Regions from separate parts of the Pantoea sp. App145 genome, predicted to be linked through region 3. Evidence: riboswitches for the same ligand, from Rfam matches in the RefSeq annotation. Region 3 holds a riboswitch; each other region holds the start of a gene.

Region 1 (9,958 bases), on a different replicon from region 3:
GCCGGTCTGGCTTTCGCGACCGTAGCGCAGACAGGCATGATCCAGCAAATCTTCTGGGCGACGCGGGGCATCGGCCCCTTGCAGGTAGCTGGGGCTGGCGCAGATCACCCGGCGGAACTCCCCCAGTTTTTTGGCGATCAGCGTTGAGTCGGGCAATGTGCCGATACGAATCGCCATATCGAAGCCTTCGCCAATCATATCGACATACCGGTCCGCCAGTTCGACCTGGAATTGCAGCGCCGGATGCAGGCTGAGAAATTCAGCGATAAACGGCGACAGATGGCTGATGCCGAACGACATCGGCACGCTGAGACGAAAACTGCCCTGTAAAACCTGGCGGCGTCCTGACACGGCCAGCTCTGCCTCCTGAACATCATCAAGAATGCGTTGTGCATGGCGGGCAAACAGTTGGCCGTTATCCGTCACTGACAACTTACGCGTGTTGCGATTGAGCAGGCGTGCGCCGAGTGTTTCTTCCAGCGCGGCGATGCGGCGGCTGACATATTGTTTGGAAAGCAGCAGCTGTTCTGCGGCGGCGGTGAAGTTGCCGGCTTTAATCACGGCGACATAAATGCGGAGGTCGTCTATCTGCATATTGTCCACTTATTTGTGACGGTCATTGTCAATGCAACACATTGTTGGGCGATTCAGTTTACGTATACTGAGTCACATCAGGAAGCAATATCGTCTTCCGCCAACAAATTTGAGGAGCAGACCATGATTGAACAAAGACTGTCAGCCCAGCGCGGCCTCGGTGACCACGGCTGGTTGAACTCACGCCACACGTTTTCTTTTGCCAACTACTGGGATCCGAAACAAACCGGTTTCTCCGATTTGCTGGTGATTAACGATGACCGTGTCGCACCGGGACGGGGTTTTGGCGCTCATCCGCACAGCAACATGGAGATCATCTCCTATGTGCTGGAAGGGGCACTGGAGCATAAAGATTCCATGGGCACCGGTTCGGTGATTGTCCCCGGTGATGTACAGCTGATGAGTGCCGGAAGCGGCGTAACGCACAGCGAGTTCAACCACTCGAAAGCGGAAAACGTCCATTTCCTGCAAATCTGGATTGTCCCGGCAGAACGCGGTACGCAGCCAGGTTACCAGCAGGTATCGGTGGCAGAAAGCGACAAACGTGGTCAGCTGCGTCTGATTGTTTCACCGCAGGGTGATGAAGGTTCACTGAGCGTGCGTCAGGACATCCGAATCTATGCCGGATTGTTTAACGGTGCAGAGCAGCAGACCTTTGCGCTGGATGCCGATCGCTACGCCTACATCCATGTGGCACGCGGCAGCATTGAGGTGAACGGTGTGGTGTTCAACGAAGGCGACGGTGCGCGTGTACGTAACGAAACCGCGCTGCAATTCACCAACGGAAAAGACGCGGAAGTGCTGTTGTTTGACCTGCGTCCGCTGGAAGTGAATCATCCGCAGCGTTAATAAGTAGAAGAGGGGAGGCGTGAGTGCCTCCCTTTAGTGGTAGCAGCAAATCCATTACCATCCCCGCGACGTCCTGCCCTTTCACGGGCGTAAGACACACCACAAAATAATCACGCCAAATACGCACACCAGGATGGCGGAAATCACTGAATCAGCACACATAATTTTCCTGCCAGACGTTGTTTCTATTAATCCAGATCTCGAGAGCATACCAGGCAATCGTGGAGAAAAGCGCATGATCCTGAAACAGGAGATTTTGATCGGTTAGGCTTTGTTGCGGTGCTGATGCTTGACGAAGTCAGACGACTACAATACAAATAGACGCGTCGGGGGAGTCTCGCCAGAGAGACTGAGAGGCTAAAAGCGCATTGCGCGGCTTAGCGACCCTTTGAACCTGACCCAGTTGATACTGGCGTAGGAAGACTGACAACCTGCATCGCAGGCTGTCTGGCAGCGGGGCGTTTCCGTGCAACGTATGCTATTTCCCTTCTCCTGTATCCGGGTCTCAGTGCAATGACTGAGAGGCCGATATGCAATCTCCTGTTTCTTTTCCGGAATGTCCGTTATGAATCGCTGGTCGGTGATTGGCGGCGGTGTGACGGGCCTGTGCGTGGCGACCCTGTTAGCGGAACGCGGTGAACAGACCGAAGTGATTGTCGATGCGAATCGCACTCCGGCATCCTGGTTCGCGGGCGGAATGCTTGCGCCCTGGTGTGAAGCCGAAAGTGCGCCGCGTGCGGTGATTGATCTTGGTCAGCATGCTGCTGCGTGGTGGCAGCAACGGGTCAGCAGCGTCGAACATCAGGGTACGCTGGTGGTGGCACCCGTGCGTGATAACCAGGAGCTGAACCGTTTTGCCCGCATGACGGAACAGCATCAATGGGTGGATCCGGCCGCAGTGGAACCGGCACTGGCCGGTCGTTTCGCGCGGGGTTTATTTTTCTCCCAGGAAGCCCATCTTGATCCGCGTCTGGCGCTGGCTGAGATGCGTGAAAAATTACAGCAGCGTGGGGTGACGTTTCACAGCGGCAAAGCCTCCGGGCAAGTGATTGATTGCCGCGGCATCCACGCTGCCTCTGAGCTGCCGCGTCTGCGCGCGGTACGCGGTGAAATGCTGATTTTGCACAGCGCAGAGGTGCAGTTCTCACGCCCGATTCGTCTGCTGCATCCGCGTTTTCCCTGCTATCTGGTGCCCCGCCGTGGCGGCCATTTTATGCTCGGTGCCACTATGGTGGAGAGCCATGATGCCAGCGCCATCAGCGCACGTGCCATGATGGAACTCCTCAGTGCGGCTTATACCCTTCATCCGGCGTTAGCCGAAGCCCGCATTATCGAAAACGCCAGCGGTCTGCGCCCGGCGTATCCGGCCAATCTGCCGGAAATCCACTATCAAAATGACACTTTTTATCTGAACGGCATGTATCGCCATGGTTTCCTGCTGGCACCGCTGATGGCGGAACAGCTGATGCAGCGTCTGTCTGAGGAACATCGTTATGAAAATCCAGCTTAATGGTCGCCAGGTGCTGACTGCCGCCAGCACCCTGAGCGAGTTGCTACGTGAGCAGCAAATTGATGCTGCCTGCGTTGCCACGGCGTTTAACGGCATGTTTGTGCCCAGAACACAGTACGACAGCCAGCTGCTGGAAGAAGGATGTCAGCTGGAAGTGTTATCACCGATGCAGGGAGGCTAAATCATGTTTTACGGCTTTGAACCACAATCACGTTTTTTACTGGGCACGGCAGGTTATCCCTCCCCGGCGATTCTGCAACAGGCGATTGTCGCCTCGGGCAGTGAAATCATCACCGTCAGCCTGCGGCGTGAAGGTGTCGCCGGTGCGGCATTTCGTGAATTGCTGGCGCAGCTGGATAGGCGCGTGCTGCCGAATACCGCCGGTTGCCATACGGTACAGGAGGCGGTGACCACCGCGCATATGGCGCGTGAATTATTTAACACGCCATGGATCAAGCTGGAGGTGATCGGCCATGCCGATACGCTGCAGCCGGATCCTTTTGCGCTGGTAGAAGCGGCGCGCATTCTGTGCGCCGAGGGTTTCCAGGTCTTCCCCTATACCACGGAAGACCTGATTGTCGGCGAAAAACTGCTGGAAGCAGGCTGCGAAGTGCTGATGCCGTGGGGCGCGCCCATCGGTTCCGGTCAGGGGCTGCGCAATATTGATGGCTTGCGGGCGATGCGTGCCTGGTTTACCGATATCCCGCTGATTATTGACGCGGGCATTGGTGCACCATCACAGGCAGCGCAGGCGATGGAGCTGGGTTTTGATGCTGTTTTGCTGAATACCGCGGTGGCGAAAGCGGGCGATCCGGTGCTGATGGCGACGGCGTTCCGCCAGGCCATTGAGGCCGGGAAAGCGGCGTGCGACGGCGGGCTGATGGAAAAACGCGATATGGCGGTGCCTTCGACCCCGGTTTTTGGTCTGGCGAATCTTTGCTGAGGAGAGTCCCTATGGATCGCTATCAACGTCAGACGATGTTGCCGGAGATTGGTGAGCAGGGTCAGCAGCGGCTGGCCGGGGCGCGGGTGCTGGTGGTGGGGGCAGGTGGATTGGGTTCGACGCTGCTGCCGCTGCTGGTGGGCGCGGGCGTGGGTTTTATCCGCCTGTATGACGACGATACGGTGGCGCTGCATAATCTGCATCGGCAGACGTTGTTTGATATGCAGGATGTGCAGCAATCGAAAGTCGCCAGCGCCCAGCGTGCGCTGCTGCGGCGAAATCCACAGGTGCAGGTGGAACCGGTGCCGCAGCCGCTGACGGCCAGCAATGTGCAGCAGGCACTCAGCAACATCGATCTGGTTATCGATGCGGCAGATAACTTTGCCGTCACTTATCAGTTATCGGATGCCTGTTATCCGGCGGGGATACCGCTGATCAGCGCTTCGGTCCTGGGGCGTCAGGGCTATGTGGGGGGATTCTGCGGCGCAGCCCCCAGCTATCGTGCGGTGTTCCCGCAGTTACCCACCAGCGCCGCGAACTGCAATACCGCCGGGGTGATGGGGCCAGCAGTGGCGACACTGGGCGCGATGCAGGCGCAAATGGCGCTGAGCGTATTGCTTGGCCTGCAACCTTCACCGCTCGGTTGTCTGGTGAACTGTGATTTTGTGCACTGGCACTTTCGCCAGTTCCGTTTTGATCGGGCTGCGGAGCCGGATCAACCCTGGGTGCCGTTTATTGATACGCAGCTCCTCACGGCGGAGGACTGCATAGTAGAACTGCGCAGCCGCGAAGAAGCACCGGTCAGTGTGGCGGCATGTGCGCAGCGCATCCTGCCGCAACAGCTTGACGCATGGCAACCCCCGCAAGACCGGCGCATTGTACTGGTCTGCGCCAGCGGTATTCGTGCGGCGCAGGCCGCCACGACGCTGGCGCAGCGCGGTTGTGCGCAGCTGGCCATTCTGGCAGCGAATCGATCATGAGCCAGGATATCACGCTGCACGATCTTGGCTTTAGCTGGGGAGCACAGCCGCTGTGCCAGCAGCTGAATCTGCGGCTGCGTGGCGGTAAAACCACGGTGATGCTGGGACGCAGTGGCATCGGTAAAAGCACGCTGCTGCGGCTGGTGGCGGGCTTGCTCCAGCCACAGCAGGGGCGCATTAGTGGCGTTGCGGCCAGTGTGGCCTGGATGGGGCAACAGGATTTGCTTTTTCCGTGGTTATCGGTGCTGGACAACGTGATGCTGGCGGCGCGTCTGAAAGGCGACAAACCCGAACCGGAGCGGGCACGGCATCTGCTGGAGCAGGTGAAACTGGTGCAGGTCGCCAATGCCCGGCCTGATACCCTGTCGGGCGGCATGCGTCAGCGCGTGGCTTTGGCTCGCACCCTTTACGCGCAACGGGATGTGGTGCTGATGGATGAACCTTTTGCCACCCTTGACGTGATGACCAAACTCAGCTTGCAAACCCTGACGGCGACCCTGTTACAAGGCAAAACCGTGCTGCTGGTGACGCACGATCCGCTGGAAGCCTGCCGCATGGCCGATGACATTCTGCTGCTCAGTGGGCAGCCGTTGCATATTGAACGCTGGTCGGTGCCAGACGGGCAGGTACCTCGTCCGATTGACGATCCCGGCCTGTTGCTGGCGCAGGGCCATCTTTTTACCCGATTGAATCAAGATGAAAAAGAATCTGTTTAGCGCCGTTTATCTGCTGGCAGTGTTGCTGTGCGGCTGGTTGCTGGCGCTGCGCAGCGGTGTGCCCAAATTTCTGCTGCCTTCACCTGAGGCGGTGCTGGAAGCCCTGTGGGTACACCGTCAACTGTTATGGCATCACATGCTGTACACGCTGGCGGAGATTGTGCTGGCGTTGCTGCTGGGCGTCGGTGCGGGGGTGGTATTGGCGGTGCTGATGGCTGCCAGCACGACATTGCGCCGTTTGTTATTTCCACTGGTCACTGCCAGCCAGGCGATTCCGGTGTTTGCGCTGGCTCCGTTGCTGGTGCTGTGGCTGGGGTTTGGCATCGCGTCCAAAGTGGTGGTGGCGGCGTTGATCCTGTTCTTCCCGCTGTGCCTGTCGTTGTTTGACGGCTTGTGTCGCACCCCGCCGGGCTGGCTGGAGCTGGCACAGACCCTCAACTCATCGCGTTTTCGTCTCTTCTGGCAGGTACGCTGGCCAGCCGCGCTGCCGCAGTTCTTTTCCGGCCTGCAGATGGCGGTGGTGCTGGCACCGATTGGTGTGGTGATTGGCGAATGGGTTGGCGCGAGCGAAGGACTGGGCTACCTGATGATGCAGTCCAATGCCCGGCTGGAAACCGCCACCAGCTTTGCCGCGTTGTTGTTGTTACTGATTCTGGCGTTGTTGCTGTCCGGTAGCGTCGCCCTGATGCGCAAGAAAACTCTCTGGCACTTAACCTAAGGATGCACTTTGAACACCCTACGTACTGCGATCACCGCCTTGCTGTTGCTGGCAACCACCAGCGTCGCCCAGGCCAATGAAAAGGTTCGTCTGCTGCTCGATTGGTTTGTGAACCCTAACCATGCGGCCATTTTTGCCGCGCAATACAGCGGCGCGTTTAAAAAAGAAGGGTTGGATGTGGAGATGATCGCCCCCGCTGATTCGGCTTCCGTACCCTTGCTGCTGGCGGCGGGCAAGGCTGATCTTGCTATCAGCTATCAACCGCAGCTGTACACGCTGGTGGATAAAGACGTGCCGGTCATCCGCGTGGGTACGCTGATCAATCAGCCGCTGAATACCCTGACCACGGTGTCCCCGGACATTCACTCGCTGAAGGATTTTGCCGGAAAATCGCTCGGTTATGCCATTCCGGGGTTTGAGGATGTGGCAATTCGCAACATGCTGAAATCCCAGGGTGTTGATGCGGACTCGGTCAAACTGATTAACCTGAATATGGATGCGGAGTCTGCGCTACTGACGCACAAAATTGATGGGGCGATGACGGTGTATCGCAACTATGAGTTGCTCGACCTGAAAAATAAGGGCGCGAATCCGGTGGTATTTAAGCCGGAAGATTTTGGTGTCCCGGCTTACGACGAATTGATCATCCTGGCAAACCAGAAAACGGCGGCGCAGGACAAACGCATCCCAGCCTTTTTACGCGGTCTGGATGCCGGTGTCGCCTGGCTGCGTGCCCATCCGCAACAGGCCTGGCAGGCCTTTATTAAGCAATATCCTGAGCTGAACACACCGCTTAATCATCAGGCGTGGCAGGCAACGTTGCCGTATTTCGCCAGCCATAGCGCAACGCTCGATACGCAACGCTATCAGGCTTTTGCCGCCTATATGAAAGCCAATGGCTTAATCCAGCAGGTGGCTCCGATGGCAAGGTATTCGTTGCCATAACCTGTTGCTGACTCCCTGGGCGGCGGTAAAATCGCCGCCTTTTTTGCATTGCGTGCGGCGCAGAGGCTGAACGGGGGCGGAATTCGGATAATACTGGAATTGTGTGACTGTCATCACTGATAGCCGCGCGCTAAAATACGCCTTTATCTTTCAGAAAAAGGTTTTTCGTCACGATGCTCTCACGTTACACGCTGGCTGGCCTGATGGCCGCAACATTGCTTACCGGTTGTGCCCGTCATGCTGCTGATACTACGGCTGCTGTCACCGCTGCCACCCCGGCTCCGATTGAGAACGACAACATGGCATCGCCGTTTGATCAAGGCCCGACGGTAATCAATATCACTCACGAAGTCACGCGTACCGATGACGGCTCTGCCATCTATGTAACGGTGGATGGCCAGGATGCGGGTCTGCTGACGAAAGGCGAAGAAAAGCAGGTTCATGTTGCGGCGGGTAAACATAAGGTAGGTGGCTACGTTCAGACGCTGTTTGGCTTTGGCCGCGTGACCATCCAGTCAGTAGACGTCACCACGGACACTAACGGCCCGAAAAATGTGGTGTATTCTGTGTCCAAACAGAAACCCGCGTTCAGCGAAACTGCGGCCAGCAAACCGAATAATTCCTGATTTCAACAAACTTAGCTGGGCGTCGTAGCGGCGCGATTTATCGAGCCGCTTTGAAATGCGACTCAGTTACGGCTGAAGACTAATTTTAGCCCGGCAATGGCAAAGCAACAGGCCAGCAGCGCATCCAGTCCGCGTCTGATTTTGCGATAGAACGTCGCCATCGGCGCGGTGGAAAACAGCAGCGCGTATCCACAGAAAACCATCACGCAAATTCCAGCGCATCCGGCGATGATCATCGGCAGGGTTGATGCAGCCGCTTCTGGCTTCAGCGCCACTGACATAATTGCTACCCAGGTCAGAATCGCTTTTGGATTGCCCACATGCATCAGCAAACCCTGGCGAAACATTCTGCCGTACTGCGCTGGCGTGCCACTGTGCTGCGCAAATTCCGGTGCATCTGGTTTACGCAAAGCCGATCTGCCTGCTTTACTCGCCAGCCACAACAGATACAGGCCACCACCGATTTTTAATACCACCAGCAGTTGAGCAAAGGTTGCCAGAACTGTAAGAACGCCGCAGGCTGCCAGCAATGCCCATAGCATCGAACCGCCAATCACCCCACCCGCCAGTGCCAGCGCAGAACCGCGCCCTTGCTTCATCGCCGTACCCATAATCGCCATGTTGCTCGGACCGGGGCTGGCCGTGGCAACAAAATAGGTGGTGTAGATCAAAATCAGTTCGTGAGAAAGCGCCATAATTTCCTCTGTGGCCGAATAAGTCCAGATTTAGGGTTATATCGTCAGACGCGACATTTTTCCATGCCGGATCTGTTAATTAGGTGTTAATTCGCTATGCTGTGATTCCACTTAACCAGGGTGCCAGGAAGGAGAGGGACTGTGAATCTGAGCCAGCGCGAGCATATCGCCAACGTGGTCACCAGCGTCGAAAAGGCGGTAGCCACAAATGTGCTGAATCCGCAGGATGATGCGGTACATGCTTCCTGGTTACGTTGTGTCACACGGCACGGTCTGGATCCTGGCCGAATGCAGGAGGCACGCATCTTACCGGCCCATCAGTTGCGCGAGCACTGCCAGCAACTGGAAGAACTACGTTTTGTGGCGCAGCATGGTTTACAAAGGCTATATCAGCAGATTGCCCCTGCCGGTTATATTCTGCTACTGGCAGATGCGCAGGGCGTGGCGGTGGACTATCTCGGTGATACCCACGCAGAAATTAGCCTGCGTCGCGCCGGATTGTTCCTCGGGGCGCAGTGGTCAGAAGCGCTTTCCGGCACCTGCGCCGTCGGCACCGCCCTCGCAACGGGGGAGGCCATCACCATCCATCAAACCGAACATTTTGACGCCACCCATATCCCCCTGACCTGTAGCGCGGTGCCGCTGTTTGATTCACAGGGCGAACTACAGGCGGTGCTGGATATTTCTGCGCTCACCTCCCCACAGCCACGTACCAGCCAGCATCTGGTGATGCAGCTGGCACGGCAACAGGCACAGCAAATCGAGAACGCCTGGCTGTTGCATCGTCATCGTCACGATTGGGTGCTGAAACTCAGCCGTAATCCGGCATGGGCGGATGTGCAGCCAGAATTCTTACTGGCGTTTGACGGCAACGGCCAGCTGGTGGGACTGAATCCAGCGGCCCGACGCTGGCTGGGAGCCACGCAGCTACCATCTGGATTATCGGTTTCGGCGTTATTTGATCTTTCGCTGGAGCAATTGTTGCAGGCGCAGCAACTGGAAGATATTCACGGACCACAACGTTTCTATGCGCAAACCCTCGCACCCGTACGGGTAGCCGCTTCCTCCCCGGCAGCGAAGAGTGTGACGATAGCGCCTGAACTGGCGGCGTTAACCGGTGGCGATGCGCAACTGGCGCAGCAATTACGTCGCGCAACGCGTCTGGTGGACGCCCCGCTGCATGTGCTGGTACAGGGGGAGACCGGCAGCGGGAAAGAGTATTTTGCCCGTGCCTTTCATCAGGCCAGCGCCCGCCGCCACGGCCCGTTTATCGCGGTGAACTGCGCGGCAATTCCGTCGAGCCTGATTGAAAGCGAGCTGTTTGGTCATCTGCCGGGAAGTTTTTCTGGTGCGGGTAGCAAAGCGCGCAGCGGGCTGATTCA
Region 2 (9,958 bases), 510 kb from region 3:
CCCGTGACAAAGTGAACGCCAAAGGCGAAGGCATGGTGCTGACTGGCCCGAAAGAAGCTGAGCGTGTTTACCGCGCTGGCCTGGCCGAGCTGCATGCCCGCGTAAAAGTGCGTATCACCGAGTTCAGCAAAAACGAACAGGATGAATTCGTTGCGAAAACCAGCCTGATCGACACCACCATTGGTCGTGCGATCCTGTGGATGATCGTGCCGAAAGGTCTGCCTTACTCCATCGTCAACCAGGCGCTGGGTAAAAAAGCTATCTCCAAAATGCTGAACACCTGTTACCGCATTCTGGGCCTGAAGCCGACCGTTATCTTTGCTGACCAGACCATGTACACCGGTTTTGCCTATGCAGCCCGTTCAGGTGCTTCTGTAGGTATCGACGACATGGTTATCCCGGCGAAGAAAGCTGAGATCATCGCAGAAGCGGAAGCTGAAGTTGCTGAGATTCAGGAACAGTTCCAGTCTGGTCTGGTAACCGCTGGCGAACGTTACAACAAAGTCATCGATATCTGGGCCGCAGCGAACGAACGCGTCTCCAAAGCGATGATGGACAACCTGCAGACCGAAACCGTGATCAACCGTCACGGCGAAGAAGAGAAGCAGGTTTCCTTTAACAGCATCTACATGATGGCCGACTCCGGTGCGCGTGGTTCTGCGGCACAGATTCGTCAGCTGGCAGGTATGCGTGGTCTGATGGCGAAGCCGGATGGCTCCATCATCGAAACGCCGATCACCGCGAACTTCCGTGAAGGTCTGAACGTACTCCAGTACTTCATTTCAACGCACGGTGCGCGTAAAGGTCTGGCGGATACCGCACTGAAAACCGCGAACTCCGGTTATCTGACCCGTCGTCTGGTTGACGTGGCGCAGGACCTGGTCGTGACCGAAGACGATTGTGGTACCTTCGAAGGTATCATGATGACGCCGGTTATCGAGGGTGGTGACGTTAAAGAGCCGCTGCGTGAGCGTGTACTGGGTCGTGTGACCGCAGAAGACGTGCTCAAGCCGGGCACCGCAGACATTCTGATCCCGCGTAACACCCTGCTTGATGAGCACTGGTGTGATGTGGTTGAACAGAACTCTGTTGACTCCATCAAAGTGCGTTCAGTCGTAAGCTGTGAAACCGACTTCGGTGTGTGTGCACACTGCTACGGTCGCGATCTGGCACGTGGTCACATCATCAACAAAGGTGAGGCCATCGGCGTTATCGCAGCACAGTCCATCGGTGAGCCGGGTACTCAGCTGACGATGCGTACGTTCCACATCGGTGGTGCGGCATCTCGTGCGGCTGCTGAATCCAGCATTCAGGTGAAGAACAAAGGTACTATCAAGCTGACCAACGCGAAAACCGTTACCAACTCCACTGGTAAGCTGGTCATCGTTTCGCGTAACGTTGAGCTGAAAATGATCGACGAGTTCGGTCGTACCAAAGAAAGCTATAAAGTACCTTACGGTGCTGTGATGGCGAAAGGTGATGGTGAGCAGGTCAACGCGGGCGAAACCGTGGCGAACTGGGATCCGCATACCATGCCGGTTATCACCGAAGTGAACGGTTTCATCCGCTTCACCGACATGATCGACGGCCAGACCATTACCCGTCAGACTGACGAGTTAACCGGTCTGTCTTCGCTGGTGATCCTGGACTCTGCTGAGCGTACTGCGGGTGGTAAAGATCTGCGTCCGGCACTGAAAATCGTTGATGCCAATGGCGACGACGTTCTGATCCCGGGCACCGACATGCCGGCTCAGTACTTCCTGCCGGGTAAAGCGATTGTTCAGCTGGAAGATGGCGTGAAGATCAGCGCGGGTGACACCCTGTCGCGTGTACCGCAGGAATCTGGCGGTACCAAGGACATCACCGGTGGTCTGCCACGCGTTGCGGATCTGTTCGAAGCGCGTCGTCCGAAAGAGCCAGCAATCCTGGCGGAGATCAGCGGTATCATCTCCTTCGGTAAAGAGACCAAAGGTAAGCGTCGTCTGGTAATTACCCCGGTTGATGGCAGCGATCCGTACGAAGAGATGATTCCGAAATGGCGTCAGCTCAACGTGTTTGAAGGTGAGCGCGTAGAACGTGGTGACGTGGTTTCGGACGGTCCGGAGTCTCCGCACGACATTCTGCGTCTGCGTGGCGTTCATGCTGTGACCCGTTACATCACTAACGAAGTGCAGGAAGTTTACCGTCTGCAAGGCGTTAAGATTAACGATAAGCACATTGAAGTCATCGTGCGTCAGATGCTGCGTAAAGCGACCATCGTCAGCGCAGGAAGCACCGACTTCCTGGAAGGTGAGCAGGCCGAAGTGTCTCGCATCAAGATCTCTAACCGTGATCTGGAAGCGAATGGCAAACTGGGCGCCACCTACATGCGTGACCTGCTGGGTATCACCAAAGCGTCTCTGGCAACCGAGTCGTTCATCTCTGCTGCATCGTTCCAGGAGACCACACGTGTCCTGACCGAAGCTGCGGTAGCGGGCAAACGCGACGAACTGCGTGGCCTGAAAGAGAACGTTATCGTGGGTCGTCTGATCCCGGCCGGTACCGGTTACGCATACCATCAGGATCGTATGCGTCGCCGTCAGGTAGGCGAAGTGCAGGTTGCACCGCAGGTTACTGCGGATGAAGCCTCTGCAAGCCTGGCTGAACTGCTGAACGCCGGTCTCGGCGGTAGCGACGACGAGTAATCACTCGATTCGCTAATAAAAAACCCTGCCTCGGCAGGGTTTTTTTTCGTCTGTATTCTCAGTTCCGGCGGTCTATGTCACCGCGCGTTAAGCCGATATCGCGCAGCTGCGTATCGCTCAGGTGCGACAGTATGCGTCGGGTTTCCCGGCGTAAACGCCAGGACTTCACCAGTTGCCGCAGTGCACGCAACATATCCAGCAACGTTATATTGAAGGGTCTTGCCGCACGGTTTTGATCGAATTCCATTATCCTGCCCTCGGTATGATGTCTGAGAAGCATTGTCCGGTTTTCGATCGTTTCAATACAGATTCAAAAAACACATTTATTCAACATACAGATTGCAATGTGATGGATCTGAATGGTAAAAATTAACCTCATCTGTACTGGTTTCTTCCAGCTGAAAATCATGTGAGGCATACGATGACGCGTTACCAACATTTGGCTTGCCTGCTTTCTGACCGCATTGAGCAGGGGCTGTATCGTAGCGGTGAGCGACTGCCGTCGGTGCGTACGCTAAGCATTGAACACGGCGTCAGCATCAGTACCGTTCAGCAGGCCTATCATGTGCTGGAGGAGAAGCAGCTGATTGTGCCGCAGCCGCGTTCCGGTTATTTCGTTGCTACCCGCAAAGCTACGCCGCCTGTTCCTGCAATCACGCGCCCCGCCCAGCGGCCGGTAGAAATCACCCAGTGGGAATCGGTACTGGAACTGCTCAGTAGCCGCATTGAGGGCGACGTCATTCAGTTAGGCAGCGGTATCCCGGATCTGACACAGCCCACCCTTAAACCGTTATGGAAGATTCATGCTCGCATGGCGCAGAAGCAGGATATTAACCTGCTGAATTATGACTCCCTGTTGGGCATCGCAGCGCTGCGCGAGCAGGTCGCCCGTCTGACGATCGATAGCGGCTGCCAGCTTACCGCTGATGATATCGTGATCACCACCGGCTGCCATGAAGCGCTGTCGGTATCTATCCGTGCCGTTTGCCAGCCTGGTGACATCATTGCGGTGGAATCACCGACTTTCCACGGCACCATGCAGACATTGCGTGGTTTTGGCATCCGCGTGATTGAGATCCCTACCGACTCGGTGACCGGCATCAGCCTCGAAGCGCTGGAACTGGCGTTTGAACAGTGGCCGATCAAAGCCGTAGTGGTGGTGCCCAATTGTAATAACCCACTGGGTTTTATCATGCCGGAAGCGCGTAAACGTGCGCTGCTGACGCTGGCGCAACGCTTTGATGCCGCAATTATTGAAGACGATGTGTATGGTGAGCTGGCGTGGGAATATCCCCGTCCCATCAGCATTAAATCGCTGGATATGGATGGGCGCGTGCTGTTATGTAGTTCATTTTCCAAAACATTGTCACCAGGCCTGCGTGTCGGCTGGGTTGCGCCAGGGCGCTACCGTGAACGCGTGCTGCATATGAAATATATCAGCACCGGTTCATCGGCCACCGTGACGCAGCATGTGGTGGCGGAGTTTATTCGCCAGGGGCATTACTTGCCGCACCTGCGCCGCATGCGTCAGGTGTATCAACGCAATTACGAGACGTTGAGCTGCTGGGTCCGCCACTATTTTCCCTGTGGCATTTGCGTCTCGCGCCCCCAGGGGAGTTTCCTGATGTGGATCGAACTACCTGAAGCCTTTGATGCCGTACGCCTGAATGCTGAACTTCGAGAGTCGAAAATTCAGGTGGCGGTGGGTTCATTGTTTTCGGCCTCAGGTAAGTATCGCAACTGCCTGCGTCTGAATTATGCATTGCCAATCAATGAGGCGACTGAGCAGGCGATCGCGCTGGTGGGGGCCGCGGTGGAACATGCGATACTGGCCTGTAGTGCCGAAATGCTGGCGGATTGACGACATCACCTTTTCGTAGCGGCGCGATAAATCGCGCCGCTACAGCCTCAATCATTCTGTGGGCTGGACCTCCGCCAGAGCAAGCAACTCATGCGTGGCGGCTCGCCAGTCTTGTGCCTGAGTGATGGCACTGACGACCGCGATGCTCCCCACGCCCGTTGCCAGCACTTCAGGCGCGCGTGCCAGCGAGATGCCGCCAATCGCCACGGTTGAAATGCCTTCCAGCCGCGCCAGATGACGTTTCAGCTCGGTAATGCCCTGCGGCTCAGACGGCATCTCTTTGGTCTGCGTTGGGAAGATATGCCCCAGCGCGATATAAGAGGGACGTACAGCCAGTGCACGATCCAGCTCGGCATCGTCATGGGTGGATAAGCCAAGGCGTAAACCCGCCTGGCGAATAGCATCCAGATCGGCCACATCCAGGTCCTCCTGACCCAGATGCACGCCATAGGCGTTATAGCGAATCGCCAATCTCCAGTAATCATTGATAAATAACCGGGCGCGATATTGCTTACCGAGCGCGATGGCATCGCGCACCGCGTCCTCAACTTCGTGATCCTCGCAATCCTTAATTCGTAGCTGAATGGTGCGTACACCCGCTTCCAGTAAACGGGCAATCCACTCAACACTGTCCACAACCGGATAAAGCCCTAAACGCGGGGCGGTACTGGGAAATGGGGTGGTCATACTTTTTCCTCTTTCAAAGCATCGGCAGCATGATACAGCTCGCCACCACGGCTACGGAAGGCGTCTGACATCTGTGCCATACCCACTTCAATCGGCTGGGCTTCAGCCTGCTGACGGGCGGCAAAGTCGCGCACTTCCTGGGTGATTTTCATCGAACAGAATTTTGGACCACACATGGAACAGAAATGCGCCACTTTGCCCGATTCCTGCGGGAGCGTTTCATCGTGATAAGCGCGGGCAGTGTGCGGGTCCAGCGCCAGGTTGAACTGATCTTCCCAACGGAACTCGAAACGTGCTTTGGACATGGCGTTATCACGGATCTGGGCACCCGGATGGCCTTTGGCCAGATCGGCCGCATGGGCGGCGATCTTATAAGTAATCAGCCCTTGTTTTACATCTTCCTTATTCGGTAATCCCAGATGCTCTTTCGGGGTCACGTAGCACAGCATCGCGCAGCCAAACCAGCCAATCATCGCGGCACCAATACCAGAGGTGAAATGGTCATAACCGGGGGCGATATCAGTGGTCAGTGGGCCGAGCGTGTAGAACGGGGCTTCGTGGCAATGTTCCAGCTGCTCGGTCATATTGCGACGAATCATCTGCATCGGTACGTGGCCCGGGCCTTCGATCATCACCTGCACGTCATATTCCCAGGCGATTTTCGTCAGCTCGCCCAGGGTGTGCAGCTCAGCGAATTGCGCTTCATCGTTGGCATCCTGAATCGAACCCGGACGCAAGCCATCGCCCAGCGACAGCGCAACATCGTAAGCGGCACAGATTTCACAAATCTCGCGGAAGTGTAAATACAGGAAGCTTTCCTGATGATGCGACAGGCACCACTTCGCCATGATCGAACCGCCACGCGAAACGATGCCAGTCAAACGTTTCGCCGTCATCGGGACATAACGCAGCAGCACGCCAGCGTGGATGGTGAAGTAGTCTACGCCCTGTTCAGCCTGTTCCAGCAACGTATCGCGGAAAATTTCCCAGTTCAGATCCTCCGCCACGCCGTTCACTTTCTCCAGCGCCTGATAAATCGGTACAGTGCCAATCGGCACCGGGCTGTTGCGCAGAATCCATTCACGCGTTTCATGAATATAACGGCCAGTGGAGAGATCCATCACGGTGTCGGCACCCCAGCGGGTTGACCACACCAGCTTCTCCACCTCTTCTTCAATCGAGGAACTGACGGCCGAGTTGCCGATGTTCGCATTCACCTTCACCAGAAAGTTACGGCCAATGATCATCGGTTCGGATTCGGGATGGTTGATATTGGAGGGAATGATGGCTCGCCCTTCAGCGACTTCCTGACGCACAAATTCGGCGGTGATATTGGCAGGCAGATGCGCCCCAAAGCTGTACCCCGGATGCTGTTGCAACAATACCTCACCCCGGATACGCTCCCGTCCCATGTTTTCGCGTAACGCAATAAACTCCATTTCCGGTGTAATGATGCCCTGGCGTGCGTAGTGTAACTGGGTCACGCAATGGCCGGCTTTGGCACGACGTGGTTGTGGCAGATGTTCAAACCGCAGATGATCCAGCCCTTCATCCGCCAGCCGTTGCTGGGTATAGCTGGAGCTCAGTTGATCGATGGTTTCACTGTCACCACGCTCGGCAATCCAGCCTGCACGCAGTTTTGCCAGCCCCTGGTGCACATCAATGGTTGCCGATGGATCGCCATAGGCACCGGCGGTGTCATACACCGGCACCGGTTCGTTCGGTTCATACTGCGGGTTATCTTTGCTGCCGCCGATCAGGGTAGGGCTGAGCTGGATTTCGCGCATCGGTACGCGAATGTCATCACGGTTGCCGGTGATCCAGATACGTTGAGAGTTGGGAAAAGCGGTGCCTTGCAGTGAATCGATAAATTCCTGCGCCTGGGCGCGTTGTTCACGGCGAGAAGTTTTTGCAACAGACATAGCAATTTTCCTGTAAATGATGGAAGTTGCTTGTCCGGAGTCCGGAAGGAGTAACAGAAACGATGCACGCATCGTACTGATGATGTTTACTCTTGTTCCCTTCGCAGGTACTAACCTGATCAGGTTCCGCGGATCCCGAATTAACGGTCTCAGCCCCAATGGGCACTCCGACAAGAAAATATTTGCGGCTGGTGTGGTAAACCGCAAAACAAAAAAGCCCACTCAGCATAGAAGGGCTTTTTGCGAATAACAAGTTTTTTACAAGTGGCGATTTAAGCCTGGCGAGCGACAGGGCTGTCATTCGCTACCCGTGGGCGTGCCAGCTGATTATCCCACGCCAGACGCACCAGCTTGTCTTCCAGCGTGAAACGCGACTCCAGCACTTCTCCTACTTCAGACAGCGCCTGCTGGAAAGTGACACAGTTGTCGTCAGTGATGGCCTGTTGCAGATGACCATCATACAGCTGCATCATTCGTTCGGTATTCGCCTCCAGTAACGGGTAAATCTGTGCGGCGGCAATCAGGGGGCTGTCGCCCTGCATCTCATTGATAATCCGCTCATAAATACTGAAGTGACCAACCGAAAGATAATCCACCAGGTTGTGGCAAAATGCATCCAGCGCCTGCTCATCGAGGGCGCTTAACGCGTCTTTTTTTGGCTTCATGCCAATCAACTGATAATAGTTAACCAACAGCTGACGACGTGCGCGTAACCATGAATCGACAAGTTCGTTACCGCTGCCTACACGCTCGGTCAGGTCATCTAACTGAGTAAGCATACGAGGCTCCATGTGGGTTATAGTTGTTCATTCTGCGAATAGACGCTAAGGATGACGATTTAAATGCAACGTGAGATCTCAAGCGTAGACGCTGGCTGGTGGATTGTCAGCCATGAACAAAAACTTTGGCTACCGCAGGGGGAGTTGCCGCATGGCACGGCGCAACAATTTGGCCTGGCGGGCAGCAGCGGTATGGTGATTGGCGAATGGCAGGGCGAAAATGTCTGGCTGGTGCGTGAATCACGACCCGATAACATGGGGTCAGTACGCCAGCTGATTGATGAGGACGTTGGCCTGTTCCAGCTTGCCGGGCGCGGCGTACAACTGGCGGAGTTCTATCGTTCCCATCGCTGGTGCGGCTATTGCGGCCACGAGATGCATTTAAGCAAACGTGAATTCGCCTGCCTGTGCGGCCATTGTCGCGAGCGCTATTACCCGCAAATCGCCCCCTGCATCATTGTCGCCATCCGCCGTGGTGATGAGATTTTGCTGGCAAACCATGCGAAGCATCGCAACAACGTTTATACCGTGCTGGCCGGATTTGTCGAAGTGGGCGAAACCCTCGAACAGGCGGTGGCTCGTGAAGTGATGGAAGAAAGTAATGTACGGGTGAAAAACGTGCGTTACGTGACCTCACAACCGTGGCCGTTCCCCCATTCGCTGATGATGGCGTATATGGCGGAATATGACGGCGGTGATTTGCAACATGACGGCAAAGAGCTGCTGGATGCGGGCTGGTTCCGCTACGATGCCCTGCCATTATTACCCCCGCCCGGCACCGTTGCGCGACGTTTGATTGAAGATACCGTTGCCCAGTGTCGCGCCAGCGCGATATGAAAATGCTACACTGGCGCCCTGCAAGTGAGAGAGCCAATTATGAGTGAACTGAAGAACGATCGTTATCTGCGTGCCCTGTTACGTCAGCCGGTGGATATCACCCCGGTATGGATGATGCGACAAGCCGGGCGTTATCTGCCGGAGTATAAAGCCACTCGTGCCGAGGCCGGTGATTTTATGTCGCTGTGTAAAAATGCTGAGCTGGCGTGCGAAGTCACGTTGCAACCGCTGCGTCGTTACGCGCTGGATGCGGCCATCCTCTTCAGCGATATCCTCACCATCCCCGATGCGATGGGGCTGGGCCTGTATTTTGAAACCGGTGAAGGCCCGCGTTTCTCTCACCCCATTACCTGCCGGGCGGATGTCGATAAACTGCCGGTGCCCGATCCGGAGCAGGAGCTGGGTTACGTGATGAACGCTGTGCGTACCATCCGCCACAACCTGAAAGGCGAAGTCCCGTTGATCGGCTTTTCCGGTAGCCCGTGGACGCTGGCGACCTATATGGTCGAAGGCGGCAGCAGCAAGGCGTTCACCAAAATCAAAAAGATGATGTACGCCGAGCCGCAGACGCTGCATATGTTGCTGGATAAACTGGCAGACAGCGTGATCCTCTATTTGAACGCGCAGATCAAAGCGGGTGCCCAGTCGATCATGGTATTCGACACCTGGGGTGGCGTGCTGACCGGCCGTGACTACCGTGAATTCTCGCTTTACTACATGCACAAGATTGTCGATAGCGTGCTTCATGAAAACGAAGGCCGCCGCGTGCCAATCACCCTGTTCACCAAAGGTGGCGGGCAGTGGCTGGAAGCGATGGCAGAAACCGGTTGCGATGCGCTGGGGCTGGACTGGACCACGGATATTGCTGATGCGCGTCGTCGCGTTGGTCATAAAGTGGCGTTGCAAGGCAATATGGATCCGTCCATGTTGTATGCGCCTCCGGCCCGTATTGAGCAGGAAGTGGCGGGCATTCTTGAAGGATTTGGTGCCGGGGAAGGCCACGTCTTCAACCTGGGTCACGGTATCCATCAGGATGTGCCGCCGGAGCACGCCGGTGCCTTTGTTGAGGCGGTGCATCGTCTGTCCCGTCCTTACCATCAGGGTTAACCATGGATTTAGCGGCGCTACGCAGGGAACAGCAACAGCGTGCGGCTGATGTGGTGCGGCAGGATGATTTTGAGGTGCTGC
Region 3 (9,958 bases):
GGAAGCGGAAGGTCTGGATAAGATTTTCCTCGAAGCCGGTTTTGAATGGCGTCTGCCAGGCTGCTCGATGTGTCTGGCGATGAACAATGACCGTCTGAACCCAGGCGAGCGCTGTGCCTCAACCAGCAACCGTAACTTTGAAGGTCGTCAGGGCCGTGGTGGACGTACCCACCTGGTCAGCCCGGCGATGGCCGCTGCGGCGGCGGTCACTGGCCGTTTTGCCGATATTCGTGAACTGACTCAGGGAGCTTAAGCCATGGCGAAGAAATTTACCCAGCACACCGGGATTGTCGCACCGCTGGATGCGGCGAATGTCGATACCGATGCCATCATTCCGAAGCAGTTCCTGCAAAAAGTGACCCGTACCGGTTTTGGCGCGCACCTGTTCCACGACTGGCGCTTCGATGACGACGCCGGCACCGTGCCGACGGCCAGCTTCGTGCTGAACAAGCCTGAATATAAAGGCACCAGCATTTTGCTGGCGCGTGAGAACTTTGGCTGTGGCTCCTCACGTGAGCACGCGCCGTGGGCACTGACCGATTTCGGTTTTCAGGTGGTAATTGCGCCAAGCTTCGCGGACATCTTCTATGGCAACAGCTTTAACAACCAGCTGCTGCCGGTGAAGCTGAGCGATGAAGAAGTGGATGAGATGTTCAAACTGGTGGCAAGCCATCCGGGTGTCAGCTTTACCGTTGACCTGGAAGCCCAGACCGTGACTGCCGGTGACAAAAGCTATAGCTTTGAAATCGACAGTTTCCGCCGTCACTGCATGATCAATGGCCTCGATAGCATCGGCCTGACGCTGCAACACGAAGCGTCAATCGCCAGCTACGAGACCAACCAGCCTGCGTTTTTACGTTAAAAAAGTAACGGCGCGCAATAAATTGCGCCGCTACGGGCCAGTGCGTACCTGTAGCGGCGCGATTTATCGCGCGGTTTTATACATCCCGCACCCGGGAAGCCAGTCCCAGCGCCAGCACCGCCAGCCCCAACGCCAGCCAGTACACCGACTCATGCCCGAAGCGTTCGCTTAACGATCCCTGAATCACCCCCGCCACAATCATGCCGGTGGAGATCGAGGTGGTAAACATGGTGGTTGCCGCACCCGCGCGTCCTGGCATCAGATCCTGAAACCAGAGCATCCCAATCCCGGCGACAATGCCGATAAACGCCGCGTTGAACAGCTGCAACACCATCAGCGCCGTACGCGAGCGGAACAACCCCAGCCCGAGGTAAAACAGGATAGCAGCCACCAGCGCCACCAATACCAGACGGCGTTTACCAAACCGGCGCGCATAATGTCCGGCCAGCAACATAATCGGGATCTCCAGCCCTGCTGCCGTTCCCATCAGCAGACCCGCCAACTTTTCCGGCAGGCCGAGCGAGGAGCTGATATACAGCGGCATATCAATGATATACATCACGTTGCAGGTCCACATAATCACCGAAGCGATAAACAGCAGACGTACCTGGCTATCCTTCCACGGACTCAGTTGCGTCAGCACCTGCTCGGGGGAAGACGCGACGCGCGGCACCGATGGCAAGGTGCGCCAGATCAGCACGGTACTGAGCAAAAAAATCACCGCCGCCACGCTAAATAAGGTGATAAAGCCGTAATTCAGCGCCAGGGCGAAGGATAAAGGCGGCCCGATGACCCACGCCAGCGACAGCTGCGCCCGCATCACCGAGCTGAACATCACAACTTCGCGCGCCGAATGGTCCGCATACTCACGCGCCAGCGCAAAAATCTGCGGCACCGCCACGCTGGCCAGCGCCGACAACAACACGCCCAGCGTAATCAACGTCAGATAATGACGACTGAAGGCAAACAACACTGAATTAGCGACCGCCATCAGGCAGCAGAACAGGATCAGTTTGCGGCGGTCGCCATGGCTATCGGATCGTTTCGCCACCAGCAGGCTGATGACAATGCCCGCAATCGCATTGACAGTAAAAAACAGCCCGACCCAGAACGGGCGTACCTGCACTTCACGCGTCAGAAACAGACTTAGCGTGGGTGCCTGTAACGCACCGGCCACGCCCGTCATAAAGGAGACGGCCATAAAAGCCAGATAAACCGGGTTGAGGCGACGTTGACGCGTTAACAGCGATTTCATGGTGAAATCCCTTTGCGGAAGAAAAGCAGAGAACCAAAAAAGAGGGTAGAAGATTCCACAGCAAAACGAAAAAAGCCAGCAGAGAAAACACTGCTGGCGGTGAAATTGCACCCTACTCAGAAAAGGTTCCACGTCGGCGGAACCACTGTCAGAGCGCCATTCATGACTGAATGCCTCCCGCTCTTCCAATGAGGTCTACTATGCCTCTAATATAGGGCAGAAAAAACTGAGCGATTATGCGCTGGAGTTCCCCTTTTATGTCCTCTTCACGACTGCAACAGCAATTTATCCGCCTGTGGCAAAGCTGCCAGGGCCAGGATCAGGAAACCACCCTGAGCGAGCTGGCGGAGCTGCTGCACTGCTCGCGCCGCCATATGCGTAACCTGCTGAATGCCATGCAGGATGCAGGCTGGCTCATCTGGCAGGCGGAAGCGGGCCGCGGTAAACGCTCCACGCTGAGCTTCTGCTACACCGGGCTGGCGTTACAGCAGCAGCGTGCGGAGGATTTGCTGGAGCAGGATCGTATCGACCAGTTAGTGCAGCTGGTGGGTGACAAAAACCAGGTTCGTCAGATGATTGCCGCGCATCTGGGCCGCAGCTTTCGTCAGGGCAAACATATTCTGCGCGTGCTTTACTATCGCCCGTTGCCGAATTTGCTGCCGGGTTCACCGCTGCGGCGTTCGGAAACCCATCTGGCACGACAGATTTTCAGCGGTCTGACACGCATAAATGAGGAAAAGGGGGAAATCGAACCGGATATCGCCCATCACTGGCAACAAACCTCACTGCTGCACTGGCGCTTCTTCCTGCGTCCGGCCATTCGCTTTCATCATGGCCGTGAACTGGAGATGGAAGACGTCATCAGCTCGCTGGAGCGTCTGCGCAGTCAGCCACTGTTCTCCCATATCGCACAACTGCACTCCCCGGCCCCCTGGACGCTGGATATTCAGCTGACTCAGCCCGACAACTGGCTACCGTGGCTGCTTGGCAGCGTCAGCGCGATGATCCTGCCGCGTGAATGGCAGACCCTGCGAGGTTTCGCGCGCCAGCCGATCGGCACCGGTCCCTACAGCGTGGTGCGCAACCAACAAAGTCAGCTGAAAATCGCCGCCTTTGACGACTACTTCGGTTATCGCGCGTTAATTGATGATGTCTCCATCTGGGTACTGCCGGAGATCAGTGATGAGCTGGTGTATGCCGGGGTGAAGTTACAAGGCGAAACCGCTGATGAGAAATCGGAAGAGAGTCGTCTGGAAGAAGGCTGCTATTTTCTGCTGTATGACCGGCGTTCGGAACAAGGCCGGGATGCGCATTTCCGCCGCTGGGTCAGCTACCTGCTCAATCCTATCGCCCTGCTGAATAATGCGGGTATCGGTTATCAGCGCTACTGGTTCCCGGCTTATGGTTTATTACCGCGCTGGCATCATCGCCGCGATCTGACGGCGGTCAGCAAGCCGGACAACCTGAAGCAGCTCACCATCAGCTGGTATAGCCACCATGTGGAACACGAAGGTATCGCCAATGCCCTACGCCCACTGCTGGCGCAACAGGGTGTGGAGCTGATTACCCGTGAGCTGAGCTACGAAGCATGGTTTAACGGCGAAGGCGAGAGCGACATCTGGCTCGGCAGCGTCAACTTCACCCTGCCGCTCGACTACTCGCTGTTCGCTCAGCTGTACGAATTGCCGCTGATGCAGCAGTGTATCCCGATTGACTGGGAAAATGCCGCCACCCACTGGCGCGAAAAAACGCTGCCGCTCGCAGAATGGAGTAAGCAACTGGTGGATAGTGACTATTTGCACCCGTTGTTTCACCACTGGTTGTTGCTGGAAGGGCAGCGCAGTATGCGTGGCGTACGCATGAATACGCTCGGCTGGTTTGACTTCAAATCCGCCTGGTTTGCCCCGCCGGAACTGTGATCCTTTCGCCCTGACCTGGAAATGTCTAGAATGTGCCGTTCTCAACGGGGTGCCCTGCATTACAGGGGCTGAGAGAGACCCGTCGAACCTGATCCGGTTAATACCGGCGTAGGGATTTGAGATGCCTCACCGCTCAGATCCTTTGCGACTCAACCTTATCTTCTCCTCAAGGAGCGCAAAGTGTTAAACAAAGTTCTGCCTGTGCTGTTGCTGGTTTCTGCCCCGGTGCTGGCTGCCAAACCGGTACTTACCGTCTACACCTACGATTCATTCTCTGCTGACTGGGGCCCAGGCCCAGCGGTGAAAAAAGCCTTTGAAGCCCAGTGCGGCTGCGAGCTGAAATACGTGGCGCTGGAAGATGGCGTCTCGCTGCTTAACCGCGTGCGGATGGAAGGTAAAAACAGCAAAGCGGATATCGTGCTGGGGCTGGATAACAACCTGGTGCAGGCCGCAGAAAAAACCGGGCTGTTTGCCAAAAGCCAGGTAGATACCCACGCGCTCCAGCTGCCAGGTGGCTGGCATAACGATACCTTTATCCCGTTCGACTACGGTTACTTCGCCTTCGTCTACGATAAAAACAAACTGAAAAACCCACCGAAAAGCCTGAAGGAACTGGTCGAAAGCCCGGAAAAATGGCGCGTTATCTATGAAGATCCGCGCACCAGCACCCCAGGCCTCGGCCTGCTGCTGTGGATGCAGAAAGTCTATGGCGACAAAGCGCCGGATGCCTGGCAGAAGCTGGCGCAGAAAACCGTCACCGTCACCAAAGGCTGGAGTGAAGCCTATGGGTTGTTCCTGAAGGGTGAAGGCGATCTGGTGCTGAGTTACACCACCTCCCCGGCTTATCACATCATTGAAGAGAAGAAAGAAAATTACGCCGCTGCGCCGTTTAGCGAAGGCCATTATTTGCAGGTTGAAGTGGCGGCGCAGCTGGCCAGCAGCAAACAACCGCAGCTGGCGCAGGAATTCATGCAGTTTATGGTATCCCCGGCCTTCCAGCAGACCATCCCGACCGGCAACTGGATGTATCCGGTGATCAAGAGCGATCTGCCTGCCGGTTATCAAACACTCAACGTGCCGCAAACGGCGCTGCAATATAGCCCGGCGGAAGTTGCCGACCACAGCAAAGCGTGGATCAGTGCATGGCAACGCGCCGTCAGCCGTTAATCCCCGGCTGGCTGTTGCCCGGCAGTTTCACTGCGCTGCTGCTGTGTGCTGTGGCGCTGCTGGCATTTGGCGCGCTGCTGATGTCAGCGCCCATCGGCGACTGGCGCGCCCTGCTCAGCGATGACTATCTGCATCATGTGCTGGCTTTCTCCTTCTGGCAGGCGCTGCTGTCAGCGCTGTTTTCGGTCCTTCCGGCCATCCCACTGGCGCGCGCCCTTTATCGGCGGCGCTTTCCTGGTCGTGAACTGTTGCTGCGCCTGTGCGCCATGACGCTGGTACTGCCGGTGTTGGTGGCAGTGTTTGGCCTGCTGAGCGTCTATGGCCGCAGCGGCTGGCTGGCACAACTGTGCGCAGCGCTGGGGATCCCCTGGCATTTCTCGCCCTATGGCTTGCAAGGCATTCTGCTGGCGCACGTGTTCTTCAATCTGCCGCTGGCGACGCGTATGTTGTTACAGGCGCTGGAAAGTATTCCCGGCGAACAACGCCAGCTGGCGGCGCAACTCGGTCTGCGCGGCTGGAATCTGTTTCGTCTGCTGGAGTGGCCGTGGCTGCGGCGGCAAATTTTCCCCACTGCCGCCCTGATTTTTATGCTGTGCTTTGCCAGTTTTGCCACCGTGCTGGCGCTGGGCGGCGGCCCACAGGCGACCACGCTGGAGCTGGCGATTTATCAGGCGCTGAATTTTGACTACGACCCCGGACGCGCGGCGCTGCTGGCACTGCTTCAGCTCGGTTGCTGCCTGCTGCTGGTGTTGCTGAGTCAGCGTTTCAGCAAAGCGATTCCCGCAGGTCATCAGCAAATACGCGGCTGGCGCGATCCCGCTGATAGCTGGCGCGCCCGTATCAGCGACAGCCTGTTAATTGGTATGGCCCTGCTGCTATTGCTCCCCCCGCTGCTGGCGGTGGTGGCTGATGGTCTGCGCGGCGGCGTGACCGGAGCGATGCAGCAACCGGCCTTATGGCAGGCCACCTTTACTTCATTGCGTATTGCCATCGGTGCTGGCGTGTTGTGCGTCATCCTGACAGTGATGCTGTTGTGGAGCAGCCGTGAGCTGCGTCTGCGCCACAAAATCGTGGCGGCACAGGCGATGGAACTCAGCGGCATGCTGATTCTGGCAATGCCAGGCATCGTGCTGGCCAGCGGCTTTTTCCTGCTCTTCAACGCCACCGTTGGCCTGCCGCAATCCGCCGATGGGTTGGTGATCTTCACCAATGCGCTGATCGCCATTCCCTATGCCATGAAAGTGCTGGAGAACCCGATGCGCGATCTCAGCGCACGTTACCATCAGCTATGCGCCTCGCTCGGGGTGCAGGGGCTGAACCGGCTGCGTCTGATTGAACTCCGTGCGCTGAAACGCCCACTGGCACAGGCGCTGGCATTTGCCTGCGTGCTGTCGATTGGTGATTTTGGCGTAGTGGCATTATTTGGCAGCGCGGATTTCCGTACGCTGCCGTTCTATCTGTACCAGCAAATTGGTGCCTATCGTGGCGCAGATGGCGCGGTGACCGCCCTGTTGCTGCTGGTGCTGTGCCTGCTTCTGTTTACCCTGATGGAAAAATTACCGGGTCGTCATGCTGACACTGAATAACCTCACTTACCTCTACCAGCATCTGCCGATGCGCTTTCAGTTCAGCGCAAAACCGGGCGAGCGGCTGGCGATTCTCGGCCCGAGCGGAGCCGGGAAAAGCACCCTGCTCAGTCTGATTGGCGGGTTTCTGCCTGTCAGCAGCGGCACCCTGCTGCTGAAAGATGAGGATCATACCCATAGCGTGCCTGCCGCGCGTCCGGTATCAATGCTGTTTCAGGAAAACAACCTGTTTCCGCATCTGACCGTGCGGCAAAATCTGGGCCTGGGCCTGCATCCCGGTCTGAAGCTCAGCCACGACCAGCAGCAGCAGCTGAACGACATCGCCTTACAAACCGGGCTCAGCGAGATGCTCGACCGCCTGCCAGGACAACTTTCTGGCGGCCAGCGGCAACGCGTGGCGCTGGCACGCTGCCTGCTGCGTAATCAGCCGATTCTGTTGCTGGACGAACCCTTCTCGGCACTCGATCCGGCACTGCGCAATGAGATGCTGCAACTGGTACGTAGCGTGTGTGAAGCACGCAATATCACGTTGCTGATGGTGTCGCACAGCCTGGAAGATGCGCAGCAAATAGCGCCGCGCAGCCTGGTGGTGGTCGATGGACGGGTGTACTGGGATGGCAACACCGCTGACCTGCTTAACGGCAGTAGTCCAGCGGCGGCCATCCTCGGAGTGGCAACGCGTTAGAAGAATACCTTCCACAGCAGATGGCGGAAGACAGGCATCATCGGATGGAACTGAATCGCGACAAACGCCGCCAGCCCGATCAGCGCGGCTAACGGAGCCAGCCAGCGCAGACGCGCCGCAGGCAGATATGCCGTTGCCCAGTCGACCGATTTACCGCTACGCCACCAGCGCCAGCACAGCCAGAACCCCAGCCATACCAGCAGTGCCACCAGCAACAATAGCCAGGTAAAGTGGCCACCTTGCGCCGCTTTGGGCACATCAATCGCCACCCCCGCCAGAATGCCTGGCATCAGGTAGGCTGGCGGCCACAGGATGCAACCGATGATATTGGGTGGCAGAAACTTGCGTACCGGTAGCTCCAGCATCCCCGCTGCCAGCGGGATCAGCGGACGCGTCGGCCCGACAAAACGGCCCACCAGGATGGTAAACATGCTGTGCTGATGCAGCGCATGCTCAGTTTTATCCAGCAGCCCACGGTATTTTTGCAGATATTTCCAACGATGCAGCGGTCCCTGAAATCTCCAGCCAATGCCGTAGGACACCCAGTCACCAATCAGGCATCCGACCAGACCGGCGGCCCAGGCGGGATAAAGACCAATCTGGCCGCTGCCCACCAGTGCTCCGAGACTCGCCATTAAAACCGTGCCCGGCAGTAGCAATCCCACGAAGGCCAGTGACTCCAGAAAGGTCACCAGCGCCACAGCAAACAGTGCCCATTCCAGAGATTGCGTAAAGAGATGTTGTACCCAGGCTTCCATAAATTTCCTCTGCGGAATATGAAGGCTGGATTGTCCAGAGCCAGCGCCACAGCGTCAAGGCAAGATTTGTACATCAATGTTGACGTTATGCTGACAGTTTAAGCAAGCAACAGACACTGTATAAACATCCATGATACACTTAAGGGGTATTCACACCTGGAGTTACCGTGACCGATCCACGCGCAGGATTTCTGCTTACCCGACACTGGCGAGACACCCCCACAGGCAGCGAAGTGGTGCTATGGCTGGCGACCGACCAGGGCGCACAGCGCGTGGTTCTGCCTGCTCAGGAGTCGGTGGCTTTTGTCCCGAGCGAGTTTCAACCCCGGATTGAAGCGCTGCTGCGTGATGAGCGCCATACCCGCCTGCAATCCCTGACGCTGAAAGATTTCCGCCGCCGCCCGGTGCTGGGCCTCTATTGCCGCAGCTACCGCCAGTTGCAAAACCTGGAAAAACGCCTGCGGGAAAACGGCATCCCGGTCTATGAAGCGGATATTCGCCCGCCGGAGCGCTACCTGATGGAGCGCTTTATCACCGCGCCGGTGTGGTTCAGCGGCGATGTACGTGGCGACAGTGTGGTGAATACGCGTCTTAAACCCCATCCCGACTACCGCCCGCAGCTTTCCTGGGTGTCGCTGGATATTGAAACCACCGAGCACGGCGAGCTGTATTGCATCGGGTTAGAGGGGTGTGGTCAGCGTCAGGTGTTTATGCTCGGCCCGCCGAACGGCGATGCCAGCGCGCTTGATTTCGAACTGATTTATGTCGAGAGCCGCCCGAAGCTGCTGGAGCAGCTGAATGCCTGGTTTGCCCGCCATGAACCGGATGTGATCATTGGCTGGAACCTGGTGCAGTTCGATCTGCGCGTGCTGCAAAAACATGCCGATCGCTACGGTATCCCGTTACGCCTGGGCCGCCAGCAACAAGCGCTGGAGTGGCGCGAACACGGTTTCAAACCCGGCGTCTTCTTCGCCCAGGCCACCGGTCGCCTGATTGTTGATGGTATTGAGGCGTTAAAATCTGCCTTCTGGGATTTCCCCTCCTTCAGCCTCGAAGCGGTGTCGCGTGAATTACTGGGCGAAGGCAAAGCCATCGACAATCCGTGGCAGCGCATGGAGGAGATCAACTGGCGCTTCGCTCATGATAAACCCGCGCTGGCACGCTATAACCTGAAAGATTGCGAGCTGGTAACGCGCATTTTCCAGCATACCGCCATCATGCCGTTTCTGCTGGAACGCGCCACCGTTAACGGACTGGCGGTGGATCGCCACGGCGGCTCGGTGGCCGCTTTTGGCCATCTATACATTCCGCGGATGCATCGCGCCGGATTCGTTGCGCCTAATCTCGGTGAAGTCACCCCCGAAGCCAGCCCCGGCGGTTATGTGATGGACTCGCGCCCAGGGCTGTACGATTCGGTGCTGGTGCTGGATTACAAAAGCCTCTACCCGTCAATTATCCGTACCTTCCTGATCGATCCGGTCGGGCTGGTGGAAGGACTGGCACACCCGGATGATGCCGACTCGGTGCCCGGCTTTCGCGGCGCACGTTTTTCCCGTCAAACCCACTGCCTGCCAGCCATTGTTGAACAGATCTGGCAGGGCCGCGAGCAGGCCAAGCTTCAGCACAATAAGCCGCTGTCGCAGGCGCTGAAAATTATCATGAACGCTTTTTACGGTGTGCTGGGCACCAGCGCCTGCCGCTTTTTCGATCCGCGCCTCGCGTCATC

The links. Region 3 has a riboswitch for thiamine pyrophosphate ahead of thiB (thiamine ABC transporter substrate binding subunit). Riboswitches for the same ligand answer to the same signal wherever they lie in the genome.
Region 1: it holds a riboswitch for thiamine pyrophosphate, as region 3 does, so the genes downstream of both, RCF31_RS20035 (FAD-dependent oxidoreductase) here and thiB (thiamine ABC transporter substrate binding subunit) in region 3, are expected to answer to the same signal.
Region 2: it holds a riboswitch for thiamine pyrophosphate, as region 3 does, so the genes downstream of both, thiC (phosphomethylpyrimidine synthase ThiC) here and thiB (thiamine ABC transporter substrate binding subunit) in region 3, are expected to answer to the same signal.

Annotation. Positions count from the first base shown of each region.
Region 1 covers NZ_CP133291.1:23,441-33,398, forward strand. The annotation lists gene RCF31_RS20025 (LysR family transcriptional regulator) at 1-594, opposite strand, end outside; gene RCF31_RS20030 (pirin family protein) at 718-1,443, shown strand; TPP riboswitch at 1,762-1,881, shown strand; gene RCF31_RS20035 (FAD-dependent oxidoreductase) at 2,009-2,953, shown strand; gene thiS (sulfur carrier protein ThiS) at 2,937-3,134, shown strand; gene RCF31_RS20045 (thiazole synthase) at 3,138-3,896, shown strand; gene RCF31_RS20050 (ThiF family adenylyltransferase) at 3,908-4,876, shown strand; gene RCF31_RS20055 (ABC transporter ATP-binding protein) at 4,873-5,592, shown strand; gene RCF31_RS20060 (ABC transporter permease) at 5,573-6,310, shown strand; gene RCF31_RS20065 (ABC transporter substrate-binding protein) at 6,320-7,255, shown strand; gene RCF31_RS20070 (hypothetical protein) at 7,429-7,881, shown strand; gene RCF31_RS20075 (LysE family translocator) at 7,944-8,576, opposite strand; gene RCF31_RS20080 (sigma-54-dependent Fis family transcriptional regulator) at 8,718-9,958, shown strand, end outside.
Region 2 covers NZ_CP133290.1:2,564,193-2,574,150, reverse strand. The annotation lists gene rpoC (DNA-directed RNA polymerase subunit beta') at 1-2,684, shown strand, start outside; gene RCF31_RS11750 (DUF1127 domain-containing protein) at 2,743-2,931, opposite strand; gene RCF31_RS11745 (PLP-dependent aminotransferase family protein) at 3,106-4,545, shown strand; gene thiE (thiamine phosphate synthase) at 4,597-5,232, opposite strand; gene thiC (phosphomethylpyrimidine synthase ThiC) at 5,229-7,154, opposite strand; TPP riboswitch at 7,234-7,334, opposite strand; gene rsd (sigma D regulator) at 7,427-7,933, opposite strand; gene nudC (NAD(+) diphosphatase) at 7,997-8,770, shown strand; gene hemE (uroporphyrinogen decarboxylase) at 8,810-9,877, shown strand; gene nfi (deoxyribonuclease V) at 9,880-9,958, shown strand, end outside.
Region 3 covers NZ_CP133290.1:2,058,949-2,068,906, forward strand. The annotation lists gene leuC (3-isopropylmalate dehydratase large subunit) at 1-253, shown strand, start outside; gene leuD (3-isopropylmalate dehydratase small subunit) at 257-862, shown strand; gene RCF31_RS09495 (MFS transporter) at 939-2,117, opposite strand; gene sgrR (HTH-type transcriptional regulator SgrR) at 2,375-4,036, shown strand; TPP riboswitch at 4,072-4,169, shown strand; gene thiB (thiamine ABC transporter substrate binding subunit) at 4,217-5,203, shown strand; gene thiP (thiamine/thiamine pyrophosphate ABC transporter permease ThiP) at 5,179-6,789, shown strand; gene thiQ (thiamine ABC transporter ATP-binding protein ThiQ) at 6,773-7,474, shown strand; gene RCF31_RS09520 (DedA family protein) at 7,471-8,232, opposite strand; gene polB (DNA polymerase II) at 8,400-9,958, shown strand, end outside.